DNA from 4 places in the Paraburkholderia aspalathi genome. Region 1 is predicted to be linked to each of the others. Evidence: predicted binding sites of a transcription regulator. Region 1 holds the regulator's gene; each other region holds the start of a gene.
The links. Region 1 encodes HrcA, which represses chaperone genes, less so after heat shock. Its sites were predicted from a motif close to TTAGCACTCNNNNNNNNNGAGTGCTAA; they were not measured.
Positions count from the first base shown of each region.

Region 2: the regulator HrcA is predicted to act here: its motif matches at 2,038-2,064, upstream of rpoH (RNA polymerase sigma factor RpoH).
Region 3: the regulator HrcA is predicted to act here: its motif matches at 2,213-2,239, upstream of groES (co-chaperone GroES).
Region 4: the regulator HrcA is predicted to act here: its motif matches at 2,364-2,390, upstream of KHO30_RS18360 (co-chaperone GroES).

Region 1 is NZ_CAJNBA010000005.1:298,966-304,396, reverse strand. Features, by position in the region: gene KHO30_RS27985 (hypothetical protein) at 324-485, shown strand; gene KHO30_RS27980 (RNA-binding S4 domain-containing protein) at 457-864, opposite strand; gene hemH (ferrochelatase) at 873-1,943, opposite strand; gene hrcA (heat-inducible transcriptional repressor HrcA) at 2,120-3,139, opposite strand; gene KHO30_RS27965 (NAD kinase) at 3,353-4,255, shown strand; gene recN (DNA repair protein RecN) at 4,350-5,431, shown strand, end outside.
Region 2 is NZ_CAJNBA010000005.1:110,054-115,484, forward strand. Features, by position in the region: gene KHO30_RS27135 (cytochrome ubiquinol oxidase subunit I) at 1-440, opposite strand, end outside; gene cydP (cytochrome oxidase putative small subunit CydP) at 430-690, opposite strand; gene rpoH (RNA polymerase sigma factor RpoH) at 1,039-1,974, opposite strand; gene KHO30_RS27150 (acyloxyacyl hydrolase) at 2,338-2,901, shown strand; gene KHO30_RS27155 (nuclear transport factor 2 family protein) at 2,945-3,328, shown strand; partial or broken gene KHO30_RS27160 (2-isopropylmalate synthase) at 3,581-4,564, opposite strand; gene ybiB (DNA-binding protein YbiB) at 4,919-5,431, opposite strand, start outside.
Region 3 is NZ_CAJNBA010000005.1:432,054-437,484, reverse strand. Features, by position in the region: gene cysC (adenylyl-sulfate kinase) at 1-6, shown strand, start outside; gene groL (chaperonin GroEL) at 155-1,795, opposite strand; gene groES (co-chaperone GroES) at 1,850-2,140, opposite strand; gene KHO30_RS28535 (CppA family protein) at 2,629-2,910, shown strand; gene KHO30_RS28530 (DUF2471 domain-containing protein) at 2,949-3,353, shown strand; gene KHO30_RS28525 (porin) at 3,439-4,569, opposite strand; gene KHO30_RS28520 (IclR family transcriptional regulator) at 4,911-5,431, opposite strand, start outside.
Region 4 is NZ_CAJNBA010000002.1:1,699,544-1,704,974, forward strand. Features, by position in the region: gene KHO30_RS18345 (TauD/TfdA dioxygenase family protein) at 1-359, shown strand, start outside; gene KHO30_RS18350 (DUF3088 domain-containing protein) at 507-851, opposite strand; gene KHO30_RS18355 (acyl-CoA dehydrogenase family protein) at 906-2,123, opposite strand; gene KHO30_RS18360 (co-chaperone GroES) at 2,414-2,704, shown strand; gene groL (chaperonin GroEL) at 2,723-4,363, shown strand; gene KHO30_RS18370 (transporter substrate-binding domain-containing protein) at 4,752-5,431, shown strand, end outside.

The sequences.
Region 1 (5,431 bases):
ACTGCCGCAATTTGTGCGTTGCAAAATTGCGACAGACAACTTACTACGTTAACGCGTATCGAAACGCCAGATGGGGCCGGAAAGACCCAATTCAAGCGCCTCTCCCGGAACTTTTCACACCGCGGACGTGCGGCAGAAATGCCCGGTTACAACCATTATTGCGTCGCAATCAGATTGAGATTGAGTGCGCTCAACAAGTGGCCTATGCTCCATTAAAGCGTCGGAAAAGACACGTTAACCCTAATCTAACGTAAGCCTTACCGATAATTTTCAATTCCACCTGATTCGCCTGTTTCCATCTGAATCTTCCCAAGGGGAGTACCGTGAAACTGACCTTTGCAATATCGGTGGTCGCATTGGTACTGATCGCGGGCACCACGACCATCTGCATGTCCGGGGCCGTCAACGATCACACCACCGAGTACGGCGGTGTGCACGCGACGATGGAACAATTGTTCAATCCCCACCTGAAAGTTTGTCGATAGTGCGCCGGTCGCGCTTTGTCGGTCTGCCGTGCAAAGCGGCGGCCGGTTCGCGGTATGTCTTGCGCCGCTCCTGCTCGACCTGTCGCTTCACCTTGCTCTCTTCCGTTTCCGCATAGAGCGTCTGCGCGACGCTGGCCGGGCCGCGCACGTCGCACACGCCCAGCACTTCCACCTGCCAGACAATCCGCTCGATTTCGATCTCGACCAGGTCGCCTACGCGCACCTCCTTGGCCGGTTTGACGCTCGCGCCGCCGATGCGCACGTGCGCTTTTTCGACGGCATCCGCCGCGAGCGAGCGTGTCTTGAAGAAGCGCGCCGCCCAAAGCCATTTGTCGATGCGCAGCTTCGCGCCCGGTTCGGTTGAAATCCTGTAGTTCATGAGCCTGCTTAAGCCCCAGTCGTGTGCGGCACCGGCACTGCTTGCACGGGCCAGCCCTGCAGATTCTGCGCGACGATCTCGCCAAGCGCGGCAATCCACGGCTGCGAGGCGTTCAGGCAGGGAATCCGATGAAACTCCTTGCCGCCCGCCTGCAGGAACTCGTCGCGCACCTCCATGCCGATTTCTTCGATCGTTTCAAGGCAGTCGGCGGTAAAACCCGGACAGAACACGTCGGCACGCCGCACGCCCGCCGAGCCCAATTCCTTCAGCGTGGGCGCGGTGTACGGCTGCAACCACTCGGCCTTGCCGAAGCGCGACTGAAACGTGACGCGGCATTCCACCTGCGTCAATCCCAGCGCCTGCGTCAACAACGCGCCGGTCTGCTGGCATTGCTCGTGGTACGGATCGCCGAGATCCATCGTGCGCTTGGGCACGCCGTGGAAGCTCAGCACCAGCTTGTCGCCCGCCGCGAAATCCGGCCGGCCGTGCTGATGCCAGTAGTGGTGCACCTGAGCGGCGAGCGCGGCGATATACGCCGGATGATCGGCGTACTGCCGCACCGTGCGGATTTCCGGCTGATTGCGCATGCGCTTCAAGGCCGAAAAGGCGTCGTCGAAAGCCGTGGCCGTGGTCGACGACGAGTATTGCGGATACATGGGCATCAGCAGCACGCGCTCGGCGCCCGCCAGCTTGAGCTGGTTCAGCATGGCCGGAATGCCCGGCGTGCCATACCGCATTGCGTAGTCGACCAGTACCGTGTAGTCGTTCAATTGCAGCAGATGGCGCAAACCCTCCACCTGCTTCTCGGTGAAGACACGCAGTGGCGAGCCTTCCGGCATCCACACGGCCGCGTACTTCTTCGCCGACGCGGGGCTCCGGAACGGCAAAATCAACGTGCGCAGGATCACCTGCCACAGCAGCGCCGGAATTTCGACCACACGCGGATCGGACAGGAACTGCGCAAGATAGCGCCGGACCGCACGCGGCGTCGGCGCGTCGGGCGTGCCGAGATTGATCAGCAACACGGCGACACGGTGTGACGTGGCGTTCTGTGATGGCCGCTCGAGGTCGAAGCGCATAGGCAGCAGGGATAACCGCTTGGGGCGGAGAGTCGGTTCAGGTGGAATTCATTATAGCGGCGCGGTCCATTGCAAGGTCCGCCAGGGCCCCCTGGCCATTCGGCCAATTGGCAAGCCGCGCGCCGTCGCGCATTATTTGCAGCATGAGATGTGCCGCAGCCAACGGTGACCGCAGGTTACTGCTGGCTGAGCGTCAGGGAAAGCAGCCGCGCAGTGATGTCCACGATGGGGATCACGCGGTTGTAAGCCATGCGGGTCGGCCCGATCACGCCGAGCGTGCCGACAATCTTGCCGTTCACCTCATAAGGCGCGGTGACGACGCTCATTTCCTCGATCGGCACGAGATTCGACTCGCCGCCAATGAAAATCTGCACGCCCGCGGCGTGACTCGACACGTCGAGCAACTGAAGGAGACTGGTCTTTTGGTCGAATACATCGAACAGCTTGCGCAAGCGCGCCATGTCCGACGACAGGTCGGCGACTTCGAGCAGGTTGCGCTCGCCGGAAATCAGCACGGTCTCGCCGGTGTCGGACTCATCCGTGCTGGCCGTGACTGCGGCGTGCATCAGCGTGGTCATGTCGCCGCGCAATTCGTCGATTTCTTCGCGCAGGCGGCGGCGCACGTCGTCGAACGAGAGGCCCGCGAAGTGCGCGTTGATGTAATTGGAGGCTTCCACCAGCTGCGACGGCGAAAAGTCGCGCTGGGTGGCCATGATGCGGTTCTGTACGTCGCCCTCGGGCGTCACGATGATCAGCAGGATGCGCTTGTCCGACAGGCGCATGAATTCGATCTGCTTGAACACGTGGCTGCGGCGCGGCGTGAGCACCACGCCGGCGAACTGCGACAGATTGGACAGCACACTAGCCGCTGCGGCGACGACTTTCTGCGGTTCGCCCGCCTGCAGCGTAGTCTTGACGATACGCATCACCGCTTCTTCGTCCGCGGCGGATTCCACCGTCAGCATGGTGTCGACGAACAGCCGGTAGCCGCGCGGCGTCGGGATCCGGCCCGCCGATGTATGCGGACTGATTACGAGCCCCAGGTCCTCGAGATCGGACATCACGTTGCGGATCGTGGCCGGGCTCAGTTCGAGGCCGGAGTAGCGTGACAACGTGCGCGAGCCGACCGGCTGACCTTCGGCGATGTAGCGCTCGATCAGCGTTTTGAGGAGGGTTTGTGCGCGGGGATCTAGCATGACGGAAAATTTTAGCTCAATGGCGCGGCTACAGCGAGCGCTAACGGCGCCAACCCCTGACTATCGCGCCGCCGGTTGGCGGGGCAGCGCCTGTCATCAATGTTTCACCATTCTAACGATAATCCTCCAATGCGCTGGCAGCCCGTTTGCGCAGGCCCGTCACCGGGTCTGTCTGCGGTTCTTTTCAGGCCCTACCTATGGTGTAATGCCGGCATGCAAGTGACCAGCCAGTTCAAGACCGTCGCGCTCGTCGGGCGCAACAATACGCCGGGCATCGGCGAGCCGCTGACCGCGCTCGCCTCGTGCATCGCGAAGCGCGGCTTCGAGGTCGTATTCGAAGCCGACACCGCCGCCGAAATCGGCGTCACCGACTATCCGGCGCTGCGCCCCGCCGAGATCGGCGCGCGCGCCGACGTTGCCGTGGTGCTAGGCGGCGACGGCACGATGCTGGGCATTGGCCGCCAGCTTGCGCCCTACCGCACGCCGCTGATCGGCATCAACCACGGCCGCCTGGGCTTCATTACCGACATTCCGATCTCCGACATGCGCGAGATCGTGCCGCAAATGCTCTCGGGTAACTTCGAGCGCGAAGAGCGCATGTTGCTCGAGGCGCGCATCATGCGCGACGGCGCCCCGATCTATCACGCGCTTGCCTTCAACGATGTGGTGGTCAACCGCAGCGGTTTCTCGGGGATGGCGGAACTGCATGTCTCGGTGGACGGGCGCTTCATGTACAACCAGCGCTCGGACGGCCTGATCGTCGCCACGCCAACGGGTTCGACCGCCTACGCGTTGTCTTCGCAGGGGCCGATCCTGCATCCGCAACTACAAGGCATCGTGCTGGTGCCGATCGCGCCGCATGCGTTGTCGAACCGGCCAATCGTGCTGCCGGACGACTCGAAGGTGAGCATCCAGATCGTCTCGGGCCGCGAAGTAAACGTCAACTTCGACATGCAGTCGTTCACTTCGCTGGAATTGGGCGACACGATCGAAGTGCGCCGCTCGCGCCATACGGTGCCGATGCTGCATCCGGTCGGTTACAGCCATTTCGCCACGCTGCGCAAGAAACTGCACTGGAACGAATACCCGTCGCACGAAGAAGATACCAAGCCCTGAGCGGTCCCCGAGCGCCGGAATGCCGGACCGCCGGGCTATCGGAACACGAACGCCGCTGCCGAACCCTGAATCTCAAGCTCACCAGACGACCTCCATGCTTCGCCACCTCTCGATACGCGACTTCGTCATCGTCGCCGCGCTCGACCTCGAATTCGACAGCGGCTTTACCGTTTTCTCAGGCGAAACAGGCGCCGGCAAGTCGATCCTGATCGACGCGCTGGCCCTCGCGCTCGGCGCCCGCGCCGAAGCAAGCGTGGTGCGCACCGGCGAGAGCCGCGCCGACATCACCGCGGAATTCGAGACGCATGCGCAAGTCGAGCAATGGCTCGATGAGCAGGCGCTCGGCACGACCGCCGACGACGGCCATCACGGCAGCACCGTCATGCTGCGTCGCGTGGTGGACGCAAATGGCCGCTCGCGCGCGTTCATCAACGGCACGGCGGCGACGCTCGCGCAGTTGCGCGAAGTCGGCGAGATGCTGGTGGACATTCACGGGCAGCATGCGCATCAGTTGCTGATGCGTCCTGACGCGCAGCGCGAACTGTTCGACACCCACGCCGGCCTCACGGAAACCGCGGTAGCTGTCACGCGGGCATGGCGGTCGTGGCGCGACAAGGTGCAGGCCGTGGAGCATGCGCAAACGCGCGACCGCGAGCTGCAACTGGAGCGCGAGCGTCTCGCCTGGCAGCTCACCGAACTGGACAAACTTTCGCCGCAACCGGGCGAATGGGAAGAGGTCAACGCCGAGCACCGGCGCCTGTCGCACTCGGCCAATCTGATCGACGGCGTGCAAGGGGCGCTCGGCGCGCTGTCCGAATCTGACGAAGCGATGATCACGCATCTCGCCTCGATCGTGTCGAAGGTGCGCGACCTCGCCGAGATCGACCCGGCGCTGAACGACGTGCTGGCGGCGCTGGAACCGGCTGAGATCCAGTTGCAGGAAGCGGCCTATTCGCTCAGCCACTACGCGCAGAAACTCGAACTGGATCCCGACCGGCTTGCCCAGGTCGAAAAGCGTCTCGACGCGCTGCACTCGGCCGCACGCAAATTCCGCCTGCGACCCGAGACGCTGCCTGAAGAACACGAAGCACGCCGCGCGCAACTTGCCGCGCTCGACGCCGCCGCCGATCTGGACAGCCTCCACGCAGCCGAAGCCAAAGCCAAAGAAGCCTTCCT
Region 2 (5,431 bases), 190 kb from region 1:
AGAATCCACAGCGCCGACAGATTCGAGCCGAGCGCGACGAGGAACGTGACGCTTACGTGCTGCACTTTCGAGAGCCGCTTCCATCCGAAGAAGAAGAGGCCGACGAAGGTCGACTCGAGGAAGAACGCCATCAACCCTTCAACGGCCAGCGGCACGCCGAAGATGTCGCCGACATAGTGCGAGTAGTACGACCAGTTGGTGCCGAACTGGAATTCCAGCGTGAGGCCGGTGGTGACCCCCATCGCAAAGTTGATGCCGAACAGCTTGCCCCAGAACTGGGTCATGTCTTTGTAGATCTGCTTGCCGGTCATCACATAGACGGACTCCATGATGACCAGCAACCAGGACAGACCGAGCGTGAGCGGCACGAACAGAAAGTGATAAAGCGCCGTGATGGCGAACTGGAGGCGCGACAGTTCTACGACTTCGCTAACGGGCATGTTGACCACCTTGGGACGGATGCGAGGCAGGCACGGACAGCAGCGCCTGCGCGACTTGTTCAGGCGGCAGCGACATATGCTCCGCCTGCGGATGATTGAAGAACGCGTACTTGAGCACCATCAGTAATGCGAATTTGATGGCGAGGACGATGGCGATATCCCGCGCCAGCGTCGGACCACGCGCCCAGGCGGCGAGCCGTTTGCGCAGGCTCGAGCGAGGGGGGCTATTGCGATTCAGGGCTATGGTCATGATCGGTAGAAGGCAACTTCACACCGGTTTAACCGGCTGGATCCAGGCCGGTTCGGAGGCCTGGCGAGTTCATCCCGATTCTAGGAGCAATGACCTAGTGCGCGTAAGTTCGGCACTGCGGCATTGGGTCGCGAACGTCACGCCGTCTGGACAGTATTGCTATGGGGTTTGTGATACGTCAAGAAACACGTGTTTGGTGGGCATGTTCTTGAGTGAGTGCGCGTGCGTCTTCGATCGAGCGCAGGCATTGTCGAGTGGGCACAAAAAAGCCCTGCCTTCTTGCGAGGGCAGGGCTCTGCAGCTAAACAGTGTGCGCCAGACGAGCCGGCACGACTCAAGCTTTAAGTGTTACGCATATTCAGTCAACGCGCCGCGCATTTTCTTCATTGCGCTTGCCTCGATCTGGCGGATGCGTTCGGCCGACACGCCGAATTCGTCGGCCAGTTCGTGCAGCGTCGAGCCGCCCGAACCGTCGTCTTCCACCTTCAGCCAGCGAGCCTCGATGATGCGGCGGCTGCGGGCGTCTAGTGCGTTCAGCGCGCTCGCGATACCGTCGCTTTGCAGCTTGTCGCGCTGACGCGAAGCCAGCACGGCAGTCGGCTCGCTATGCGAGTCGGCGAGGTAGGCGATCGGCGCGTACGACTCTTCGCCGTCTTCGACCTGGCCTTCCAGCGCGATATCGCCGCCGGACAAGCGCGTTTCCATCTCGGCCACTTCTTCACGCTTCACGTTCAGCTCTTTGGCGAGACCTTCGATCTCGTCCGGCGTGAATGCGCCGAGACCCTGCTTGTGGCTGCGCAGGTTGAAGAACAGCTTGCGCTGCGCCTTGGTGGTGGCGACCTTCACCATCCGCCAGTTACGCAGAATGTATTCGTGGATCTCAGCCTTGATCCAGTGCATGGCGTACGACACGAGGCGCACGTTTTGCTCGGGGTCAAAGCGCTTCACGGCCTTCATCAGGCCGATATTGCCTTCCTGGATCAGGTCGGCATGCGGCAGTCCATAACCAAGGTAATTGCGCGCGATCGATACGACCAGCCGCAGGTGCGACAGGACGAGACGGCGTGCGGACCCAAGGTTGTCCTGCTCGCGAAATTCGGTGGCGAACTGGCGTTCTTCCGCCGGCGTCAGCATCGGAATCCGATTTACGGCCTGGATGTAGGCGTCGATATTGCCCAGTTGACCGGGCAGCAGCGAGGAATGCGAGAGCGCCAGCGCACCTGCCGAAGCGGCCTTAGCCGACGACGGGCTCAAAGTACTCGGAAGGGTCATTGCATGGCTCACGTAGGAAACTCCTTTGGAATCAGACAAAAGCGTGTTCAGTTAAAACGACTCCAGCGTTGGATGTTAGCACTCTGATTTGCCGAGTGCTAATACTTAGAGGCCGTAGGGGCATCCAAGTTCCGTAAATTCCTATTGAAATTTAGGTTTTGATAGCCATGGAGGGCTCTGTCGGCAAGTGCGTGTGCGCCGTAGGATTTACCTAACATATTCCTTTCGGTCTTATAAGTGACCGACTTTTTCTAAAACCGAAGTGACTAATTGCGGAAATTCAACATTCTTCAGACAATCCACGAAATCAGGATTGTCTTTAGAATAGGCGGAACAATTCGAAGGTAATCAGCGTTCGACTAGGTCGGGTGTTCGATGAACAACAAAAAAAATGTTTGGCGTGGTCTGGCTCTAAAAGGTGTGTCGGCGGCTTTGCTACTTGCCTGCTCCGGAGTGGCGGCAGCCGACCAGTTCGGCGTGCAGATCGCCGGCGGTCTCGGAGATCACCACATTAAAAAACTCGATCTCGGCCTGGTCTGGGATCCGAATCTGACGTGGTGGCAGATCGGCGATTGGCACTTTTCGCTGATCGGCGAAGCGCACGTGGCCTGGTGGCACACCGACGAAGGCAATGTGCACGAGAACATCGGCGAGATCGGTGTGACGCCTATCATTCGCTTCATCGACGGAGCGGGTGCGATTCGCCCTTACATCGAAGCAGGTGTCGGTATCCGCCTCCTGTCGAGCCCGAGAATTTCTACTGACCTCACGCTCGCGACCGCTTTCCAGTTCGCCCCCATGGCGGGAGTCGGCCTGCAATTCGGCAGTCACCAGCAGTACGAGGCGGGCTACCGCTTCCAGCATATTTCCAATGGCGGTATCAAAGAGCCGAATCCTGGTATAAATTTCCACCAGCTATATTTGCAATATAACTTCTGACGACCGTGGCCACGTTCGGCTCACCGGTGCAAGGGGCTGAGCAATGGCGGCAAAGATAATCGAAGCGATTCGCGGGCTCGAGCGCGAGCGCTTCCGTGCGATGGTCGACGGCGACGGGCAGTCGCTCGATGCGCTGCTCGCGGACAACGTGAGCTATGTCCATACGAACGGCAAGCGCGAAACGAAGCGACAGTTCATCGACGGTATTACCGCCGGGCGCCGCCGCTATCGGCAGATCGAGGTGCAGTCGCAAGATGTGCTGCCGGTGGGGCGCGAGACCTGCGTCGTCACTGGGCGCGCGCTGATCGAAATGGAAGCGAACAATGGCGCGCTGCTGTTTCCGATTGCGTACACGGCGATTCACACACAGGAAGACGGGCAATGGCGTCTGATTGCCTGGCAGGCGACGCGTTGCGCGATCGAGTGAGCTTTTTGAGCTCACTCCGTTTCGCCAGTCGCAGTGGGTGAGCGCCTTGTGAGCGCTCGAACGGCAAGAGCAGGCGGGTTGCACCGCTCATGCTGAATTGGCCGCCTGGTGGGTCGGCCAGGCGGGTTTTGATGCAGTTGCGCCGCCGCCGCTAATGCGCTCCAAACGGGAGGGCGGCTCCGCCCCGTCTCAAGTCACTCAGGCAGCTACGCGCTGCAGATCCTCATCGCTCCACACCGGCCGCTTTGCGGCATCACCCGCATACGGATGCCGCGGATGCACCGGAATCTGATTGCAGCGCTCGACCACGCGCCGCACCGCATCGATGTCTGAAAAATCGAGGCCCGGGTCGACGCCCTGCGCGTGAAGGTTCATCGCGAGCGTAACGAGGTCCATGTTGCCGGTGCGCTCGCCATTGCCGAACAGACATCCTTCGACGCGATCCGCGCCCGCCAGCAGCGCCAGTTCTGTAGCGGCCACGGCGGTGCCGCGATCGTTATGCGGATGCACCGACAGCACGATGCTGTCGCGATAGCTGAGATTGCGGTCCATCCATTCGATCTGATCGGCGAACACGTTCGGTGTCGCGGCCTCGACGCTCGCGGGCAGGTTGACGATCATCTTGTGGTCGCGCGTGGGCCGCCAGGTCTGCGCGACTGCGTCGCATACTTCGCGCGCGTAGGGGAGTTCGGTCGTGTTGAAGGTCTCGGGCGAATACTGGAACGTCCAATGCGTGTCGGGCCGCGCCTGCGCATGTTCCTTGATGAGGCGTGTGCCTTCCACCGCCAGTGCCTTGATCTGCTCCTTCGACTGGTTGAAGACGATCTTGCGAAACGACGGGCAGATTGCGTTGTACAGGTGCACGATGGCGCGCGGCGCGCCCTCCAGCGATTCGAACGTGCGCGCAATCAGTTCGGCGCGTGAGGGCACGAACACTTCAATCGTCACGTCGTCGGGAATGCGTTTTTCTTCGATCAGCTTGCGCACGAAATCGAAGTCGGTTTGCGAGGCCGACGGGAAACCGACTTCGATTTCCTTGAAGCCGATCGCTACCAGCATCTCGAAGAATTCGAGCTTTTGCGCGGCATTCATCGGCTCGATAAGCGCCTGATTGCCGTCACGCAGATCGGTGCTCATCCAGATCGGCGCCTGGTTGATCGTGCGGCTCGGCCATTTGCGCCCGGTGAGGCGCACTGCGGGAAAGGGGCGGTATTTTTCAGCGGGATTGCGCAACATGAAATTGACCCTCGCGCTTCGTCCGAAGGGTAAACGGACGAACGCAAACGACTACAGGTTGTGAAGAACTACGGTCGGGGGTGAGACAGTAACTGCGGGGAACTGCTTTGAGGACCGCGCTTTGGGCAACTAATCTGGGTGATTCAGGCTGCCAACGCGCGGCGCTACGTCTGACTTACGCTAGACGTAGCGATAGGGGCCGCGCTAGGCGGCCGGAGATAATTCGGAGGGTGTTCGGAAGGGAACGCATGGGTCTAATGTATGACGGCTCGCAGAGGCGTGTCAACCCGCGGCCGTCATCCTGGCGCGTGAGTGCAATGCCGCAAGCGCTGCGTTGCACGTACGCCGCGCACGTCACACGGGAATTTTCGCGACGTCGACGATCAGCTCCACTTGCCGTTCGATCGCGCTCGGGATAGGCGCTTCGCCGCGCAACACGGCGTCGATCCACGCGGCTGTGGTCGCGGCGTCGCGAGCTTCGGGCAAGTCGACTTCAGGCGCGTCGGGCGACGAGCGCTCGTGCGGCACACGCGTTTCGCAGATGCCGTCGTGCAGCCAATCCACCTGCACCTGGCGGCGCGTGTCGGCCACCGCTTCGCCTTCGGTGCCGCGCGCGAGCAGGGCGCCGCCCTCCGCGGCGGCCGGGTGCGTGTTGAACAGTTGCGTGAGACTGTCGCGATATGGCGGATGCGTATAGTTCACGAGCCGCAGCCCGGCGGGCGCGAACGGCTGCAGAATTTTCACGAGCGTGTGCGTTGAATTGCGCACGCCCATCCGCCGGCGCAGCGAGAGAAGGTGCGCGAGCTTCGGCGCGAGTACCTCGATCGGTGCGAATGCGAGACGGCGCTCGGCGAGACCGTCTTCGAT
Region 3 (5,431 bases), 130 kb from region 1:
CGCTAGTCATATCGAACCGGCTTATCGTCAGCCCCAAAACAAAAAACCCGCATTTCTGCGGGTTTTTTGTTTTGGGAAGTACGCCTCGCGACGCACCTCCCCATGTGTTTCCAACTGAGCCTCAAACGAGGCCCAAGTGAGGCTCAATCGGAAATTACATGTCCATGCCCATGCCGCCCATGCCGCCGGGCATACCGCCGCCCATCGGAGCATCTTCCTTCGGCAGTTCGCAAACAGCTGCGTCGGTGGTCAACAGCAGGCCAGCGACCGAAGCTGCGTTTTGCAGCGCCGTGCGCGTCACCTTCGTCGGGTCCACGACACCTGCGTCAACCAGGTCGACGTACTCGCCGGTTGCAGCGTTGTAGCCGTAGTTGCCCGTACCAGCAGCAACAGCTGCCACCACGACGCTGGCTTCTTCGCCACCGTTCGTGACGATCTGGCGCAGCGGCTCTTCCATCGCGCGCAGCACGATCTTGATACCTGCGTCCTGATCGGCGTTAGCGCCCTTCAGGCCAGCGATTGCCGTACGTGCACGGATCAGTGCGACGCCGCCGCCAGCAACGATGCCTTCTTCCACAGCTGCGCGCGTTGCGTGCAGTGCGTCTTCGACACGTGCCTTCTTTTCCTTCATTTCGACTTCGGTCGCAGCACCGACCTTGATCACTGCAACACCGCCGGCCAGCTTGGCCACGCGTTCTTGCAGCTTTTCACGGTCGTAGTCCGACGTAGCTTCTTCGATTTGCGTGCGAACTTGCTTCACACGTGCTTCGATGGTTGCAGCTTCGCCAGCGCCGTCGATGATCGTCGTGTTTTCCTTGCCCACTTCGATGCGCTTCGCTTGACCCAGTTCAGCCAGCGTTGCCTTTTCGAGCGTCAGGCCGGTTTCTTCAGCGATGACTTGACCGCCGGTCAGGATCGCGATGTCTTCCAGCATGGCCTTACGACGATCGCCGAAGCCCGGAGCCTTGACAGCAACAGTCTTCAGGATGCCGCGGATGTTGTTCACAACCAGCGTAGCCAGCGCTTCGCCTTCGACGTCTTCTGCGATGATCAGCAGCGGACGGCCAGCCTTAGCGACTTGCTCGAGGACCGGGAGGAGGTCACGAATGTTCGAAACCTTCTTGTCGTGCAGCAGCACGAACGGGTTTTCGAGCACTGCAACTTGCTTGTCCGGGTTGTTGATGAAGTACGGCGACAGGTAGCCGCGGTCGAATTGCATACCTTCGACAACGTCCAGTTCGTCTTGCAACGACTTGCCGTCTTCAACGGTGATGACGCCTTCCTTGCCAACCTTGTCCATCGCTTCAGCGATACGGTCGCCGATCGACGAGTCGCTGTTTGCCGAGATCGAACCGACTTGAGCGATTTCCTTGTTGGTCGTGCACGGCTTGCTGATCTTGCGCAGTTCTTCGATCGCTGCGAACACAGCCTTGTCGATACCGCGCTTCAGGTCCATCGGGTTCATGCCCGATGCAACGTACTTCATGCCTTCGCGGACGATCGACTGAGCCAGAACCGTTGCGGTCGTGGTGCCGTCACCTGCGTTGTCGCTGGTCTTGGAAGCAACTTCCTTGACCATTTGTGCGCCCATGTTCTGGAGCTTGTCTTTCAGTTCGATCTCTTTCGCGACCGAAACACCATCCTTCGTGACCGTCGGGCCGCCGAAGCTGCGTTCCAGGACAACGTTGCGACCCTTCGGGCCCAGCGTGACCTTCACAGCGTTCGCGAGGATGTTCACGCCTTCAACCATCTTGGCACGGGCGGAATCACCGAATACGACGTCTTTAGCTGCCATCTTCTAACTCCTTGAATTCTTTGGGATATGACCGGGAAAAGTAGCGACTGGCGCTTACTTCTGCACCACGGCCATGATGTCTTCTTCGCGCATCACGAGCAGTTCGTTGCCGTCGACCTTGACGGTCTGGCCCGCATACTTGCCGAACAGGACGCGGTCACCAACTTTCACGTCGAGGGCGATTTGTGCGCCTTTGTCGTCACGCTTGCCCGGGCCGACTGCCAGAATTTCGCCTTGATCCGGCTTTTCTGCTGCGGCTTCGGGGATCACGATGCCCGACGCGGTCTTGGTTTCTTGATCCAGACGTTTGACGATCACGCGATCATGCAAAGGACGAAGGTTCATACATACTCCTCTCTTGATTGAGACTGAAGAACGCTGAGAAAACCCGGCTGGCTGAGCCAACCGGCGATGTTGTTAGCACTCTCGTGCAGCGAGTGCTAATTATATGGACGGGTGGTGACAAATTCAAGAAGGGATGTCGCTTTGACAGTTGACGATGTCGACATTCGCTCACGCCTGAACCTTGCACCGCAGCGAAAACTGAAGATGCCTGAAGGATCACCTTTAAATACAGCAGGTTATCCGTGCGCACTCGCCGCCATCAGGTTGCGCGCTGCGCGCTTCCGGACGGCTATTCCTCAGCTACGTACGCGAAATATGTGCGTAATCCCTGGACCAGGGAAATCCCTTGACCCGCCGGCAATCGAAATATCTCGCTCCAACTCGGACACGATGGCCGTTCGGCTAATGGAGTAGACCTGCAAATTGACTTGCATCCCGATCAAATACTGTATAGATTTACAGTACTGTGTTTACATACAGGATCGGTCATGAACCAGCTCATCCGCATCTTGAACGACGGTGATCGCGAAACGCTTGCGTGGTTGCGCAAGCATGTCGGAGACGTACGCGTGGCTGCCGCCGCGCGACATCTGGGAAGCAACGGCAAACCCTATCTGTCAGCGGTGTGCCGCTACCTCGGCGTACGTCCACCAACGCCTCATCAACATATCCGGCCCGTTGAAGACTGTACGGTCGGCGATAACTATCTTGCCCAGATCCGCCAGTTGTTGGCACAGCGAAACCAGGCGTTGTTGAAGCATCAAATTTGATGCTGCGAATTGCAGCGAGTCCTCAGGAAAATAACAGTATGAATAACGACTCCGCTCTTGATATGGATGTCCAAGACATCAATCCTGTCGCTCTCGAACGCGCACTTCGCAGTGCGTCGCTCGACCTCCAGCAGATCATTGCCACGGTCGCAGGTCGTCACCTCGACAGTGGCCGTCGCCGTTACTCAAGCAGCGCGCAATTGCCGACCTGGCGCACGTTGCTGACAATCGACGAACAGGTCTTTGAGAATCGGGGCTTCCAGGCGCGGCACAGCGAGGCAGTGCGCTCTACGTTTATCCGGTTTGAGGACAGTCGTTTGTCCGGAATGGATCTCGACGAACCCGTCGACTGGCGACGTGACGACGACAACTTGCCAGCCGTGTACCTGCTCGTGCGCGCATTGGTACAGGCCGACGCTACCCATGCGGCCGCTCAGGACTAATGCGCCGCTTTAACTTTGTCGAGAGTTCCGTCGAGCAAACAAAAAAAGCCCGCATCACGCGGGCTTTCTTTAGTGCATCTATCGATTAGAACTTGTGGCGAATGCCAACAGTTACAGTAGCCTGCTTGTTGGAACCCGAGTCGCCGGTTGCCGAGCCGATAACAGCAACAGCGGCCGTGCCCGACGAGTCTTGCGTTCCCGATGCGGTCGTGTAGCCAGCAAATGCGTAGACATCCGTACGCTTGCTAAGCGAGTAGTCCGCTGCAACAGCGAACTGGTTGTACTTTGCCGACGAATTGCCGCTCGACTTCATGTACACGTAGCCAATCTCGGTCTGCAGCGGTGCCGATACCTGCCACACGGCGTACACCGAACCCGTGTTGTACTTTTCCGTCTGCGTGAATGTCGAGCTGGCGTCTGCAGTGTATTCGGCATGGCTGAAGTAGCCGCCCAGGGTCACCGAGCCGAACACGTAGTTGCCGCCGATACGGGCATTGTTGATCGACGCCGCAGTGGAGTACGCCGCGTTGACCGATGTGTTGAACAGCGAATCCCACGTCGTCGTACCGCGGTTCGTGCCGTTGCCGTTGCTCAGGTGATAGTAACCTGCGGCCAGGTTGACGGGACCATTGCTGTATGCCGCTGCGGCTGCGTAGCTCTGACCCGAGCCCGTTGCACCAGCCACCCCACCCAGCGAGTACATGGTTTCGAACTGGAAGCCGGACCAGGTCGGCGACGTGTACTTGAGCGAGTTATTGACCCGCGCGCTGTTGTCGGCGTTGTCGATGTCGCCCGGCGAGATGAATACGCCACCGAGGAAGCCATCGCCCTGCACCGGCTGCACCAGATCAACCAGCGGATCGTATTGACGTCCGGCCGTGAGCGTACCCCACTTGTCGCTGCTCAGGCCAACGAACGCCTGGCGACCGAACATGCGGCTACCCTGGCCGAGCTTGCCGTTCGTCGAATTAAAGCCGTTCTCCACCTGGAAGATTGTTTTCAGGCCACCACCGAGGTCTTCTGAGCCTTTCAGGCCCCAGCGGCTACCCGACTCGTTACCCGACGACATGCTGATCGACTTGCTGCCGCCGTCGTTCGAAACGTAGGTCAGGCCGGTATCAATGATGCCGTACAGCGTGACGCTGTTTTGTGCGTGAGCTACGCCGGTTGCGCCAAGCATTACCAGCGAAAGAGTTGCCAGTGTGGTCTTCTTCATCTGCGTCCTTAAGTTTGTGTTGATGAGCCTGCGGAGCGCAGAATAACTGGCGGTAAAACGTGATTGAAAATAGTGTTGGGTAAACACGACCAAAAATTAGGAATGGGAACTTTCTGCATCTTTCCCTTTCCGCATCTTTCTCGCAGGCAAAAAAAAAGCTATGCAACTTCGCATAGCTAAGGTCTGGACCTGCGTGGATTACAACAAAAGAAAAGTCATCCAGACGGCCGCAAATTTAATGTCCGAGTTCCGGGAAGTAAATAGCCGAAACGGGTAACTTCATTTCCAAAACTTCCCACCCTTCCCTCACCCCTTCCGACCGCGAGCAGACCACTCGGCATTTACAAGCGGGTATAAGGTTGCGACAACGCCTTCGCCGATCTGATGAGGTCTTCCAGCATCATCGCCCGCTTCTCCGGATCGGTATCGCGGCTTGTCATGAAGCAGAGCGCTGCAACAGGGAGACCGGTGCGATCGCGTATGGGTGCCGCCATGCAGAGTCGAAAAGTATGGGACAGACCCTCGGTGCAACAGTAGCCCTGATCAGCGGCGCGTTGGACATCGCAAAGAAAGTCCTGAAATTCAACGCGTCTGCCGTTGTCGAGGATAAAGTCTTCGTCTGGGATCAAGCTGCGAATTTCCTCCGCCCGCATATGGGCGAGCAGCAGGCGGCCCGATGCGGTCCACGGAATCGGCACCTTCACGCCGATGTCGGAACTGATGTTGAATGGTCGCGAGCTGTTCTCCGATAGAACCACGGTGTACTTGTTGCCTTCGAGCATGCACAACTGCGCGGTTTCGTCGTGCGTTCGGACGAGCGCGAGGATCGCCTGGTGGGCGCGACTGATCAGGTCGTTATGGA
Region 4 (5,431 bases), on a different contig from region 1:
CGCTCGTCAGAGTGCATCCGGAAACGGGCGAGCGGGCACTCTATGTGAGCCCGAGTTTCCTGAAGTCGATTGTCGGCGTGACGCCACGCGAAAGCCAGGTGCTGCTCGAACTGCTCTGGGAACATGTGACGCGGCCCGAATTCACCGTGCGCTTCAAATGGGAGGCCGGCAGCGTCGCGTTCTGGGACAACCGCGCGACGGCTCACCTCGCCCCTACGGATATTTTCGATCTCGACTTCGACCGGCAGTTGTATCGCACGACGTTGGTGGGTGATGTGCCGGTTGGCCCGGACGGTGCTCAGTCTGTCGCGATCGAAGGCTCGCCGGTGAGCGCCGCCGCTGCGGTCGCGTTGAACTGAAGACTCACTGTGACTCACTCAACTCTGGCTGCGCGCTCGTCGGCGTCGACGACGCGCAGCTGAGTTTTTCGATTGTCAGTCGGGCCTCAATTTGTTCGGTGAGCGCGTACTGCTATCGCTACGCGAAGCCGACCTCAAGCCGCTGCGTCAATGCACCTTAGGAAAACCGTGGCGCTGCGCGAGCAGATCGAGGATCCGGCGCGTATCGGTCACGAAGCGCTTTTCGCCCAGCGTCTTGGCATCAGCCGGCGCAGCCTGTTCGTCGCCGAAAATCAACACCGGCAGACTCTGGTGCTCAGCATCGAGCGCCTCCACCACCGCCGCGCGCGGACGCGGAAACGGCAAGCGGCGAATATCCAGGCGTGCGTTGAGCGCAGGATCGCTCGCGAGCAGACCTTCGATAGGCGCGCCATCAGGACAGATGAAGCGCTCGCCGGGGTGGTTCGGATCGGTGAAGCCCGGCTCCAACAGCAATAACAGATCTCGGCTCATGGCATTCAATCAATGGAAGATGGGTGAAAGGATCGTGGCGTTTTTTCCAGCGTTTCAGAAAACCCGCCCTTCAGTCAGATGCGTGGTCACGCCGTTCAACTCGTAATCGCCGATCACGCGTGCTTTATGCAGCAACGGGTTGTGGCTGAAGATGGTGCGCAGATTGCGCCAGTGACGGTCGAAGTTGTGCGCTCGCCCAGTGGCCGATGCTCCGCCGATTTCAAACAGACGCTCGCCCGCATAGAGGGCCAGCTTGCTGACCACCAGTTGCGTTTTGGCGGTAGCCAAGGACCCTTCCAGCACGAGTTCTTCCGCATTGGCTGCGCCGCTACGGATTGCATTTGCCGAACGGTCCAGCGTGCGTGCGTTTTGCGCGACCAGCGCGTCGATGGATAGACTATGCGCCGCGAGATCGCCCACCACCTGTTGCACGAAACCGTCCTCGCGTGCCGAGGGCGCCGGGCTATGCAGCACCGGGCGACCGTATTGCGTCACGTAGCGCCGCGCATCCGCGAGAATGTTGCGCACGATACCCGCCGCGACCGTGACCAGATGCAATTGCCGCACCGCGCTGCCATGGCGGCCCGCAAGACTCGTATAGCCGCGCGTTGCGATTTCATGGGCAAATACCTGCACGTTGTCGAGCACGAGACTGCCGCTCGCCGTCATGCGTTGACCCATCCCGTCCCAATCGTCGAGCACTTGCAGGCCTTCACGTGAGACCGGGATAACGATTGATACCTTCTCGTCGTTTTCATCCTGCACGTTGATACGCGCGTAGTCGGAGAACGCCGTGCCGGTCGAGTAATATTTTTTGCCCGTTACGCGAAAATGCTCACCGTCGCGCACCAGCTTGGTGACGATTTCGCCGGGCCTGGATGTGCCGATCTCCGTTGACGCACCTCCAAAGATCGCCCCTTCCCGTACACGCTCGATCTGCGTGTCGTTGAAGGCGGAGCGCGGCGACAGCACCAACTGCTCGGTCAGATCGAAATGAATCCGCAATGCGTGCGCGACATTCGACTCTTCCGCAGCCAGCGTGGCGATCACATGGAAGAGATCTTCCAGCGAACCGCCGAGGCCGCCCCACTCGACCGGAAAACGGAGCACGCCGAGCCCCGATTCGCGAAACAATGCGAAGCGGTCGAACGGCAACTCGCGCCGCACCTCGCGTTGCGCGGCATCTTCGCCGATCGCTTTAGCGAGCGCCGGCAACGCGCTGAGCGCCGCCTGAAGCCGTGCACGTGCTGTGCTTTCCTGAGAGACCTGCATGCCGTCATTCCTTGTATAAGCGCACGGATCAGGCTTGATCCGGCTGATTGTCCTGTGAGCGTGTATCGGCGTCCCAATGGGACGTGCCGATTCGACGGATCAGTATAGGGACGCGGCCCACCTTGCAAAACCAGCGAATCGAGCTATTGATATGCGCGTTTCTGAAATGCCATTCGCCGATAAGGATCGATGAATCCGTTATTGGAGCGTCGCGCGGCATCTTTCTATACTCGATTCCGGTCAGCACTCACCAGCGACGAGTGCCAAATTTCAATCGCGGAAGTCGAACCATGAGCCTACGTCCCTTGCATGACCGCTTGATCGTCAAGCGCCTCGACCAGGAAACCAAAACTGCTTCAGGCATCGTCATTCCGGAAAGCGCCGCCGAAAAGCCAGACCAGGGCGAAGTGATCGCCATTGGGCCGGGCAAGCGCGATAGCGACGGCAAACGCATCGAGCCCGACCTGAAAGTCGGCGAGCGCGTGCTGTTCGGCAAGTACGCCGGCCAGTCGGTCAAAGTCGACGGCAACGAACTGCTCGTGCTGCGCGAAGAAGATGTCGTCGCAGTCGTCACGCAATAACGAACGGAGCATCAAACCATGGCAGCAAAAGAAATTATTTTTAGTGACGTCGCCCGCTCGAAACTCGTAGAAGGCGTCAACATTCTGGCCAACGCGGTCAAGGTCACGCTCGGTCCGAAGGGCCGCAATGTCGTGCTGGAACGCAGCTTCGGCTCGCCGGTGGTGACGAAAGACGGCGTCTCGGTCGCCAAGGAAATCGAATTGCCGGACCGCGTGCAGAACATCGGCGCGCAACTCGTGAAGGAAGTCGCCTCGCGCACCAGCGACGCCGCCGGCGACGGCACCACCACCGCAACCGTGCTCGCACAAGCCATCGTGCGTGAAGGCCAGAAATATGTCGCGGCAGGTCTCAACCCGTTGGACCTGAAACGCGGCATCGACAAAGCGGTGATCGCCGCGATCGACGAGCTGAAGAAGATCAGCAAGCCGACCACGACCAGCAAGGAAATCGCTCAGGTCGCAACGATCTCGGCCAACGGCGAAGAGTCGATCGGCCAGCGTATCGCCGAAGCGATCGACCGGGTCGGCAAGGAAGGCGTCATTACCGTGGAAGACGGCAAGTCGCTCGACGATGAACTCGACGTGGTGGAAGGTCTGCAATTCGATCGTGGCTACCTGTCGCCGTATTTCATCAACGATCAGGATAAGCAGGTTGCCGTGCTCGATAACCCGTTCGTGCTGCTGCACGACAAGAAGGTGTCGAATATCCGCGATCTGCTGCCGATTCTGGAGCAGGTCGCCAAAGCCGGCCGCCCGCTTCTGATCATCGCGGAAGACGTGGAAGGCGAAGCGCTGGCTACGCTCGTGGTCAACAACATTCGCGGCATTCTGAAGACCGTCGCGGTCAAGGCGCCGGGCTTCGGCGACCGCCGCAAGGCCCTGCTCGAAGACATCGCGATTCTGACCGGCGGTCAGGTGATCGCTGAAGAGACCGGCCTGACGCTCGAGAAAGCGACACTGGCGGAACTCGGTCAAGCCAAACGCATCGAGGTGGGCAAGGAGAACACCACGGTTATCGACGGCGCCGGCGACAGCAAGAACATCGAAGCGCGTGTGAAGCAGATCCGCACACAGATCGAGGAAGCAAGCTCCGACTACGACCGCGAAAAACTGCAGGAACGTGTGGCGAAGCTGGCGGGCGGCGTGGCGGTCATCAAGGTGGGCGGCGCGACCGAGATCGAGGTCAAGGAAAAGAAAGACCGTGTCGACGACGCGCTGCACGCCACGCGCGCTGCGGTCGAAGAAGGTATCGTGCCGGGCGGCGGTGTTGCGCTGATCCGCGTGAAGCAGGCCATCAGCGGACTCAGAGGCGTGAACGCCGATCAGGATGCGGGCATCAAGATCGTGCTGCGCGCGCTGGAAGAACCGCTGCGCCAGATCGTGACGAACGCCGGTGAAGAAGCCAGCGTGGTGGTCGCGAAAGTGGCCGAAGGTACGGGCAACTTCGGCTACAACGCACAGACCGGCCAATACGGCGACCTCGTGGAATCGGGCGTGCTCGATCCGACCAAGGTCACGCGCACGGCGCTGCAAAACGCGGCCTCGGTTGCGGGTCTGCTGTTGACCACCGACGCCACCGTTCATGAAGCACCGAAGGATGCGCCGGCAGCCGGCCAGCCGGGCGGTCCGGGCGCAGGTGGGCCGGGACTGGATTTCTGATTCAGAAGAGCATCAACGCGCTAGCCGCACAAACACGCCGGCATGCTTTCCAAAAGCATGCCGGCGTGCCGCAACAGGCAGCAAACGTATCAGCCGGATATAGCGCGGTACACACAACCGGTGGATCGCCGGTCAAATTAGCCCGTCAAATCCGCCACAACATCCATTTCTCCGCTTCAACAACGCTCACGTCTGCATAAATGCGCGAATCAGATAACGGTATGAAAAATCCTTGGTTCTTTCCGGCGTCACACATGCCGAGAATAGGCAGTCCCGAATCGCATCCTGTATTTCTCCTCCGGCGAGTCATGGTGGCCTCATAGCAACGACGTCACACCGATCGGCCGGAGCGATATCAGGATCCAACCTGACTTCCGCCTACTCTTTCATGTTCAGCCGACCGACCCGCCCCACCCTCCAGCGCGCCTTGCGCGCCGTGACGCTTTTTGCAGCATTGGGCGCCAGTGCCGCCCACGCCGATACGACACTCGATCGGATTCATCAGCGGCACAAGATCGTCATCGGCGTGATCCTGTCGGGGCCGCCGTTCGGCTCGCTGGACCCGGCCACCCAGAAACCGCTCGGCTTTAATATCGATCTCGCGAACGACGTCGCGAAACGACTCGGCGTCGACGTGGAATTGACGCCGGTCCAACCGTCGAACCGCGTGCAGTTCCTGCAGCAAGGCAAGGTCGATGCCCTGATCGCCAACATGGAAGTCACCAAGGAGCGCGCGGAACTCTTCTCCTATCCGCCAACCCCGTTTGAGGAAATCGGCGGCGCGCTGATTACCCGCAAGGACAGCGGCATCAAGACCTGGAACGACGTGCGCGGCAAGCCCGTCTGCGTCTCGCAGGGCAGCAACTATACGAAACCGCTTGCCGAAGAATATGGCGCACAGGTCAAGGCATTCCGCGGCCAGCCGGAGTCGCTGCTCGCGCTGCGCGGTAATAACTGCGTCGCCGCGGTTCACGTTGCCCCTACGCTACGCTTGCTCGTCGCACGCAATCCGGACTGGAAGGACTACACGATTCCCGTATCGAACGAGTTGATTCCGTCGCCGTCGGT